Regions from separate parts of the Leisingera sp. S232 genome, predicted to be linked through region 1. Evidence: riboswitches for the same ligand, from Rfam matches in the RefSeq annotation. Region 1 holds a riboswitch; the other holds the start of a gene.
What was found. A riboswitch is a leader RNA that binds a small molecule or an ion and turns the genes downstream of it on or off. The one in region 1 is predicted to bind cobalamin.

Region 2: it holds a riboswitch for cobalamin, as region 1 does, so the genes downstream of both, ACP151_RS13285 (DUF4198 domain-containing protein) here and ACP151_RS18135 (aromatic ring-hydroxylating oxygenase subunit alpha) in region 1, are expected to answer to the same signal.

Annotation. Positions count from the first base shown of each region.
Region 1 is NZ_JBNAFX010000038.1:20,316-25,282, forward strand. Features, by position in the region: gene rpiB (ribose 5-phosphate isomerase B) at 1-54, opposite strand, end outside; gene ACP151_RS18130 (2Fe-2S iron-sulfur cluster-binding protein) at 196-1,281, opposite strand; gene ACP151_RS18135 (aromatic ring-hydroxylating oxygenase subunit alpha) at 1,286-2,521, opposite strand; cobalamin riboswitch at 2,629-2,827, opposite strand; gene ACP151_RS18140 (DUF1523 family protein) at 3,061-3,705, opposite strand; gene ACP151_RS18145 (hypothetical protein) at 3,716-3,982, opposite strand; gene ACP151_RS18150 (DUF6638 family protein) at 3,983-4,967, opposite strand, start outside.
Region 2 is NZ_JBNAFX010000021.1:8,810-13,776, forward strand. Features, by position in the region: gene ACP151_RS13275 (cobalt ABC transporter permease) at 1-154, opposite strand, end outside; gene cbiM (cobalt transporter CbiM) at 151-771, opposite strand; gene ACP151_RS13285 (DUF4198 domain-containing protein) at 782-1,567, opposite strand; cobalamin riboswitch at 1,711-1,925, opposite strand; gene ACP151_RS13290 (DksA/TraR family C4-type zinc finger protein) at 2,329-2,598, opposite strand; gene rpoH (RNA polymerase sigma factor RpoH) at 3,113-4,009, opposite strand; gene ACP151_RS13300 (RluA family pseudouridine synthase) at 4,171-4,967, opposite strand, start outside.

The sequences.
Region 1 (4,967 bases):
CAGCTCAATGGCAGCGTGGTCACTGGAAAGGGCGATGCGTTTGCTGGCGGTCATGATGTGGTGGTCCTGTGTCGCAACGGGGGATTAAAGGCTCGGCCCCGTGTTGACCAAGGGACGGGCGCGGCGTCAATCACTTTGTTGCCGCAGTCGCTGGACCAGCGAAGAAGGGAGGGCCTGCAACAGCCCTCCCCAGGATCAGATTTCCACTTCTACCCGGCCAATCGGGTTGGAGCAGCAGGCCAGGATGTAACCGGCTTCCACATCTTCCTCCGAGATGCCGCCGTTGTGGACCATATGCACATCGCCTGCGGTCTTTTTGACTTTGCAGGTGCCGCAGATCCCGAAGGTGCAGCCCGACGGAATGTTGAGCCCAGAGGCCTTGGCAACCGCCAATACAGTGTCGGTCTCGGTACAGGTGGCGGTGACACCGGAGGCCGCAAAGGTGATTTCGGCCGAAGCGCTTTCTTCGGGGACAACATCGTCCAGCTCCGGCGCATCTGCCGCCGTCTCCACTGGCGCGCCAAAGCTTTCCTGATTGTAGTTCTCCATGTCAAAGCCGAGGCCGATCAACATGTCGCGCACCGCCTGCATGAACGGCTCTGGGCCGCAGCAATAGACTTCGCGCTCCAGGTAGTCGCCGGCGATCAGGCCCAGCATGATCTGGTTCAGCTGCCCGCGGTAGCCGGTCCAGACCTGATAGGGGTCATCCTCCTCCACCACGAAGTTCAGCTTTAGCCCCGGCACCCGCGACGCCATGCTTTCCAGCTGCTGACGGGCGATGATCTCGCTGGGGCGCTTGGCGCAGTTGATAAAGCAGATGTCGGGCGACTGGCCGCGGTCGAACAGATACTGGGTCATCGACAGGCTGGGCGTGATGCCGGAGCCTGCCGAGATGAACAGGAATTTGCCGTTCGGACGCTTGGGCAGAGTGAAGACACCTGCCGGACCGGAGGCCCTGAGGAACATGCCCGGTTTCAGGTGATCCAGCATCCAGCGGGTGCCGATGCTGTCGGCTTGCGCCTTCACTGTCACCGAGATCGACAAGGGTCGCGAGGGCGACGAGCTAATGGTGTAGGTCCGCCAGACAGTCTCCTGCGGCACCGGCAGTTCCAGCGTCAGGAACTGGCCCGGCTGGTATTTGAACCACGCGCCTGAGGGCGCGCGGAAGCTGAAGGTGGCAGTGTTCGGCGCCTCCGGCACAACCGAGACGCATTCCAGCATCTCGTCGTCCTTCCACGCAAGGGTTTCGTCCAGAGTTTCGAAATTGGCCTGCAGTCCCATGCGCTTACTCCGCCGCGATCAGGTGGCGCCCGGTCAGCGCGCGGGTCAGATGGTCGGCATACCAGTTGGAGAACTGAATGACGCCGCTCTCCTGCACTTCTGAATAGGGGCCGGGTTCATAGGCAGGCGTGTTGATGCCGCGCTGATTGTCCTCGACCACGATGCGGTCCTCGTCATTGGTGGCGATCCAGACCTCGGTCAGGCGCTTCAGGTCATAATCCTGCCCTTCAATCGCATCCTTATGCACCAGCCATTTGGTGGTGACTTCCGTTTTGGTCGGGCTGATCGGGGTCACCCGGAACACCAGTGAGTGATCCGGCAGGAAGTGGTTCCAGGTGGTCGGGTAGTGGAATTTCAAGAGCGTGCCTGCATCAGCAAAGGGCACCCGGCCCAGTTTCCTGGCCACAGCGGCCTTGCCGTCCATGGTATAGCTTTCCGCGCCTTCGTTCAGCGGCATCCGCGCCAAGCGGTACTGGCCGCGCGCGTCGATCTGGAACTGGGCCGGCACGCCCGCCGCCTCGATCCGGTCGAAATGCTTTTGCAGATGCGGCGGGGTCACGCCGCCCTCAACACCGGTTACGGACGGATCTTCCGGGAAGGTCCGGCACAGCGACGGGTGATTGCCGCCGCAGTGATAGCACTCGCGGTTGTTCTCCCAGACCAGCTTCCAGTTGCCTTCCTCGATGATCGAGCTTTCATAGGCGATCTTGGCATTGCCCAGGTCATGGGGCTCCAGATAGGGGCGGGCCACGGCGGCAAAGGCATCGAAATCCGGCGCCTCATCCGCCAGGCAGATATAGATCAGCCCGGCCAGGTCGCGGCAGTGCACAGGCTTCAGCCCATGCTTGGAAGCGTCAAAGTCCGGCCCCATGTCGCGCGCCCACAACAGCGAGCCGTCCAGTTCATAGGTCCACTGGTGGTAGGGGCAGACCAGCTTGGGCGAATTGCCCTTTTTCGCCTTGCAGACAACCGAGCCGCGGTGGCGGCAGGCGTTGTGGAAAGCGCGCACTTCGCCGTCGGTGCCGCGCACGATGATGACGTTGTAGGCGCCGACCTGATGGGTCACGAAGTTGCCGGCCTTGGGAACCTCGCAGGCGGGAATGGCGAACAGCCATTCGCGGTAGAAGATCTGACGCATGTCCAGATCCAGCACGCCCGGATCGGTATAGAACGCCTGCTCCAGGGAATAGTTTTTCTGACGGGCCACCAGTTTGGCCAGAATTTCGCTGTCGTGAAGCATCTGCTTCTCTCCTTTGCCGCATCCCCGCGGCGTCTTGGCTAGGGTGCAGGCATAGAAAGAGAGATTGCAGACCACGCGCCTGCAATCGCCCTGCCGCCGCCCGCGGTTGACGTTTTCGGGACAAGGCTGGTTTCCGGACTGTCCCGGGGCCGCTTGGCGGCGGGGCCTGGCACCTTCCCGAAGCCGCGGCTTCAGTGGTCATTGCCATGCCTTGCCCGGGGTCACCGTTGCGGGGGCAGTGCCGGAGTTTCACCAGCTTCCCAATTCTCCGCCCCGAAAGGCGGCACCTTGCTGATACGGAAAGTGCCTTATTCGCGCGCCGCAAGCGGAGACAAATCCGACCCGCAAAAACCGGAAAAAGACATGCATGTTTGCTATGCCGAGCGGGTCGGAAATGTCCGGAATCTCAAACCGGCACTCGCCGGTCTGTTTGCGGCAAGCCCTTATCTTTCATGCGATTACGCAGAAAACGCATCCGAATCGATTCGAGAGTTTAACTGCGCAGCCAAGAAAAAGGCCGCCTCAGCGGCGGCCCTTGCTCATTTCGATTTCCAGGTATCCAGCCAGCGGCGGAACCGGCCCTTGCGTTCGGCAATCGCATCGCCCGCCGCATAAAGACTGTCCTCGGCGCTTTCGATCATCGGATCGATCCGGGCCTGACGGAACCGGCGCCAGCGCACATAGATCGCCCACAATAGCGCCGCCAGCAGCACCAGGAAGATGATCGTGAACCAATTGGTCGGCTTGTCGTCCGGCCCCGCCACAGGCTTGATTGTCACCGCGTTGGGGAAAATCGACAGGAACTGGTTGCGCCAGCCGTAGTGCATGACGGACACCCACTCTGGCGCGTCCTTGGTCGAGACCGCGTCATTGGCATCCGTATAAAGGTTCGCCGTGTCGAATTTGAAATAGGGCGGCCAGTTCCAGCCGGTATCCTCGTTGCGGTAGACGATCGGGTCGCCATTCGGCCGCACACCTTGAATGAACTGCACATCGCGGTTCAGCAGCGTGGCCGACTGGTCGTCCGGCTTGGACCAGAAAATGCGTGTCCAGTCGTTCAGCTCCTGCCGTTCTTCATAGGTGTTGACGATGCGCACCACGTCATATTGCGGCAGCGTGTAGTGCAGGAAGGCGCCAAGCAGCACCCAGAAAGAAATCAGGAAAGCCCATTTGATGAAACGCATGGGATAGACCTCACATGAAGTTAATGACGTAGATCAGGAGCGCCAGCGCCCCCAGCGGGATGATATAGACCAAGAGGATCAGCTTGCGCCGGAACGAGGTGTCGTATTGTTTCAGCCCCCGCTGGATGAAGGCCGCGCGGTCGCCGGTCAACCCCCTCTCTTTCCAGTGCCGCTTGAGCTTTAGCCGCCGCATCTCGCGCGAGTAAAGCGAGACCGCGCCGTAGATCACGGTCAGCACCACCAAAAGGATCAGGGCGAGGCGCAGGAAACCGAACATCTAGCGCCCCCGTGTCCGGTTCAAGGCGCCCCAGGGGCCAACGCGCTCCACCATGCCCTTGCGCCGCACCTGTGGCAGCCTGGGCGAGCGTCCCTCCATATCCGGCTCATGCCCGAACAGCGCTTCGCGTGCACCGGCCTTGTCCACCGCATACTCCCGCGCCAGAAACTCCGCTGCATAGGCCTTCTTGGTTTCCGGCCAGCCGCGGTACCGGCGGTAAAACTCTTCCTTGTGGCAGATGAACAGCTGCCGGAAGTCATGCGGGCACAGCTCTGTCAGCAGCATATTGACCAGATCGCGGCAGGGCGTGTCCGACGCCCGCAGGGAATAAAAATAGGCCGGATGGTCAGAGGTGATCTTCGGCCATTTGCCGCCACCCTCTGCCCAGCGCACCAGTGCTGCCAGCCCCTCGAACTCCTCCGGCAGTTCCTCCGCGTGACGCGCCGCCAGCCGCCGCAGATCCGCGCGCGACAGGCCCGACAGGTCCCGCCCCTTTTCTGTCAGCACCGACACGGCAAGGAACCCCATCTTCTGCCGCAGGATTGCCGCGCCATCGACGCCGCGGGCCCGGATCACCGGCTCTGCCAGGCCGTTGAGATCCAGAAACCTGGCAATCGCATTGCGCTGCCCCAGGTTGAACACGCGATCGAGCGGCACACCCTCGGGCTTTTCGCCGCTGGCAATCACCGCCGGATGCTCAAGACCCTGAAACACATACATGCCGCCGAAATGCGCGGTCCAGAAGTTCGCCTGCTCAAAGACCTCATGCTGCAGATGCACCGGATTGCGGGTCACATCGCCGGTCTTCTCCGCCGTCTGGATCATTTCCCCAATCAGCGCGTCGTCAAACCAGGCATCCTCCCCTGTCTTGAACTGCTCCACCAGTTCCGCCAGACGGTCCGCATGGCGCAGGGTGCCCTTGGTGGTGTCTGCCTCGATCCGCACCTGTTGGATGTCGAACAGCTTGGCAGGGGTAGAGACCTCA
Region 2 (4,967 bases), on a different contig from region 1:
CCTCGATCAGCAAGTCCGGAGCCATTTCGCCATTGGAAAAGCCGACTTCGCCCTCGATGTCTGATCCAGAAGGAAACACAGAAGAAATCACATTGTGCGCCAGTGCAGGCAAAGGCGCCAGCAGTGCAACGACCAGAACGCAGAAGCGGATCATGCCAGGCTTCCTTTCTTTGTGTCAGCAAACAGTTCGGGCTTCACCCGCCGGGCAAGGAAAATGGCGGCGCCGGACAAAAGCGCCTCGATCAACATCACTGGGATATGGGAAAAGAACACAAGCTTGGCGGCAAGAATGAATTCGTCACCAGACAGCATCAGCGATACTGCAACAGCAAGAGTCGTGAGGGCAATTGCCACACCGCCGCCAATGCCTCCCCAGATCGCCCCCTGCAGCGGCGAGCCACGGGCCACCAGTGGCCGGAACATCAGGCCGACCAGAACTGCAGGCAAGGCAATGTTCACGGCGTTTACGCCCAGCACTGTCAGCCCGCCAAAGCCGAAGAAAACCGCCTGCAGCAACAGGCCGACAAACAGGGCCGGGAACGCGGCCCAGCCCAGCACCAGCCCAGCCAGCCCGTTCAGGATCAGATGAACCGAACTGGGGCCGATCGGCACATGGATCAGCGAAGCGACAAAGAAACTGGCCGAAAGCACCCCTGCCGCCGGAATACGTTCCAGCGGCAGTTTACGCAGACCCATAGCAACACCGCCGACGGCGGCAATCGCGCCGCCGATGACAACCGGGTTCGACAGTGCGCCGTCTACGATATGCATCGGTCTACTTTCACTTCAGCTCTTCAGCGTGGATCCACAGCACTGCATCCTGGCTAAGCTCCTTGCCTTCGTGTTCCGTCGCCGGACCGGAGCCCAGAGCGGCAAAGCCCCAGTAACCCGCTCTCGGAATCCCAAAAGAGAACACGCCGTTTTGATCGGCAATGGCCACAATCGCTCCGCCCGGCATCTCACCAACGGTGGGGCTGGTGGTGGCAAACTTGTCGAGATCAGGCTCAGCCGCCATAAATTCGATTTCAATCTCGGCACCCGGAACCGGTTTGCCGTCAGCCAGAACCTGACCAGAGAACGTGGACCCCACAATGACGTTGTAAGGCTTGTTCAGCGGCAGGATTTCGGTGTCCAGGCCAACCGGCTGATCCCAATCAGACGGCAGCGTGTTGCGGTTCAGCACGACCTTGGCAATCTGCTGGATGTAGATGTCTTCGCTTTCCTCGTAATAAGGCGCGGGCACAGTCACCACAACATAGTCGCCGGAGCGTTTCACCGGCACCGAGGCCTTATAGGCCGAGGCTTCGTTCTCAACTCCTTTGAAGGTGGCTGGCTCCAGACGATCCGACAGGTCAATCTTCTCGCCCTTGTGGATCATGAAGAATTCTTCCGGCTTGCCCATATCCATCGCATGGCCATTGGCCATCGGGTGCCAGAACACCAGCCCCATCGGCACATCGCCAGGTTTTTCGATCAGCGCTTGCTCAGTGTAGTTCAGCTGGAAATGCGCCGACGCAGCAGTCGGCAGGGAAACGGCCAGAGCTGCGGCCAGGTAGTTCAGTTTCATTTCGTCCTCATTCAACGACGCAGGCGCACCTGCAATCAGGAATGAACAACGGGGAGTAGTGGCACGGGATCGCCTGAACGACAGTCGCGCCAGACGCGCACCCCGGCGTCCGGTGGAAAAGACCCGATTCTCCGCAGACGGAGTCTCGGCCCTCGTGTCCGGCAGGTCTCCTGACTCGCGGGTCTCGGTTCCGCTGGCCTTCCCGGGACATGTCCCAGTGGCGTTTTCAGCGTCACTCACCGCTCACAGTTGCGGGGGCAGTCACGGATTTGGTCCCTTTTGGGTACGCCGCACCGTGTTCCCTATTTCTTCCGCTGCGCATTGAAACACTCGCGGAACCGGTCACTCTGGCTGAATGTCAAACCGCCTATTCTGTGTCAAGAGAATCCTATTCTATTCACCTGACCGCTGCCTTCCATAGTTTTGCCTGTCTGGCTGTTCCGCCCGATGTTTCGCCGCCTGTGCCGCAACAACTGCTGTCAGAGGAACAACATCAAGTCGCGGTGCATCCCCCAGTTCACTTTGCCGGTTCTGTTGCTGGCGGCGCCAAACTTCACCGTGGTCGATTAATGGGATGATGGGCTGTGCAGACAGCTATCTGCACATGGGTCATCCGTCGCTTGACCGGCTGAAGTAGGTAAACTGGCACAGGTTATGGGACTATGCCTTGGGCTGGCTGGACCGCCTGCTGTCGGTACCCCGTTTTTCCTGCCTGAAAATGCGGCTGCCAGATGAACTGACACCACCCAACGGACACACCACTATTTCAGCTGGCTGTCCTTGGAGCCGCGCCGGTTGATGCCTGCGCGCGCCTGGCGGACTCCATCGCGTTCTTGCTGACAGTCAAGGCACAGCTTAACGCCGGGAATTGCAATGCGGCGCTTTTCCGGGATTGGCTCCTCGCATTCGGCACAATGGGTCAGGCTTTCGCCCATGGGGCGTTTCTGCGCCTTCAGCCGCGCCAGTTCATCATTGATCGAAGCTTCGATCTGCTCGGTCACTGCGCCGTCCTGCGCCCAGCCGCCTGCCATGGTCCTTCCTCCTGTGCCAGAGGCGAGATTTTAGGGACGTCGAGGCCAGCTGACCAGTGGCAACCGACGGCAATTTCCGAGTAATTCTGTCAACTATTTGATTTTGTTGAACTTTTCGTTGACCACCCTGCCACTGGCCGCTACATAGAATACAGAATTTGCACGCAAGCCAGAATCACCGGCCGCAAGCAGCCAGCGCTCCAGCCCCCCCACAGGGCAGCCAGACAGCTCGCTACGCCAGCAACCAAAGTGATTTCAGCCAGCCGCACAATGATGAGCGGACCACCAGCCAGCACTTCTGCCAGCTCTCCGCCGCGCACCCAGCAATGCGCCAGGCCCGCGCCAGGCAGATCTCCCCGCAAGCACTTGCCAGCAAGGAAGGTCAGCACATCTGACCGAATGTTTCGCGTGCGAAACATTGCGGCAGAAGCACTGCCGTAACACCAGCGTCATTGTCAGAAGCAAAAAAAGCGGTGCAATGCACCGCCCTTCCCTTTGCTGCCGCCCCCTGAGATCAGGCGCCGTTCAGCATCCCTTTGTCCATCGCCAGGTCGCGCATCTTCTTCTGAAGCTTCTCAAACGCCCTGACTTCGATCTGCCGGATACGCTCGCGGCTGACATTGTACTGGGTGCTCAGCTCCTCCAGCGTGACGGCCTGATCCATCAGGCGGCGCTGGGTCAGGATGTCTTTCTCGCGATCGTTCAGCACGTCCAGCGCCTCGACCAGCAACTCGCGGCGGGCCTCCAGTTCATCACGGGCCTCATAGTCGCCAGCCTGGTCAGCGTCCTCGTCCTCCAGCCAGTCCTGCCATTGCATCGTGCCTTCGCCCTCTGAGCCGACGGTGGCATTCAGGGACGCATCCCCGCCGGACATGCGGCGGTTCATCGAGATCACCTCGTCCTCAGTCACGCCAAGGTCGTAGGCAATCCGCGCGACATTCTCGGGGCGCAGGTCGCCATCTTCCAGCGCGCCGATGCGGGCCTTGGCCTTGCGCAGATTGAAAAACAGCTTCTTCTGCGCTGAGGTGGTGCCGAGTTTCACCAGCGACCAGGACCGCAGGATATATTCTTGGATCGAGGCACGGATCCACCACATGGCATAAGTTGCCAGACGGAAGCCCTTTTCGGGGTCAAAACGTTTCACCGCCTGCATCAGGCCAACGTTCGCTTCTGAGATCACTTCGGCCTGCGGCAGGCCATAGCCGCGGTAGCCCATGGCAATCTTGGCCGCGAGCCGCAGATGGGAAGTCACCATCTGATGCGCAGACTTTGCGTCCTGCTCCTCGACCCAGCGCTTGGCCAGCATGTATTCTTCTTCCGGCTCCAGCAGCGGAAACTTGCGGATTTCCTGGAGATACCGGTTCAGGCCGCCTTCGGGCGTCGGGGCAGGCAGGTTTGCATAATTCGCCATATTAAAGTGTCCCTCCCAAATGTATAAGGACTTAACATTAGCGCATATGTGATAGCGCTAAGCCCTTTTCAAGGACCGCTTATGGAATTCTTGTATGTTAGCCCGATGATACCGGTCTGTGAATTGCATCACAGGCTGGAACACGCTTATTTGCTGGCAATTTACTGACGCAGTGCGGCCAGCAACTGCGCCATGTCCTGCGGCAGCGGCGCCTCAAACCTGAGCGGCGCGCCCGTCACCGGGTGATTGAACCCCAGAACAGCAGCATGCAGCGCCTGGCGCGGGAAAGCCTGCACCGCCGCCTGTGCGGCTTCGTTCAGAGCCTTGCTTGCCAGTTTGCGGCGACCACCATAGGTGGGGTCACCGATCAACCCATGGCCGGCATGGGCCATATGCACCCGGATTTGATGGGTGCGGCCGGTTTCCAGCCAGCATTCGATCAACGCTGCACAGGACGGATTACCGAACCCCTCCACGATGCGGGCACGCGTTACCGCATGACGACCACCCTGAAACAGCACGGCCTGGCGCTGGCGGTCCGTCTTGTGGCGGGCCAGCTGGGTGGTGAGCTTGAGGATATTGCCCGGCTCAAAACTGGCACCTCTAACGCCGCGCAGGCGGGGATCGTTTCCATCCGGCACCCCATAGCAGATTGCCTGATAATAGCGCTCCACCGTGTGTTTCTCGAACTGCACGGCTAGCCCCTGGTGGGCAGCATCGGACTTGGCCACAACCAGCAGACCGCTGGTCTCCTTGTCGATCCGGTGCACAATGCCGGGACGCTTCACGCCGCCGACACCAGACAAGTTGCCACCGAAATGGTGCAAAAGCGCATTGACCAATGTGCCCGACGGCGAACCCGGCGCCGGGTGCACCACCATGCCTGCAGGTTTATTGATGACAATGAGATCGTCGTCCTCGAACAGGATCTCCAGCGGGATGTCTTCGGGGCCGATGT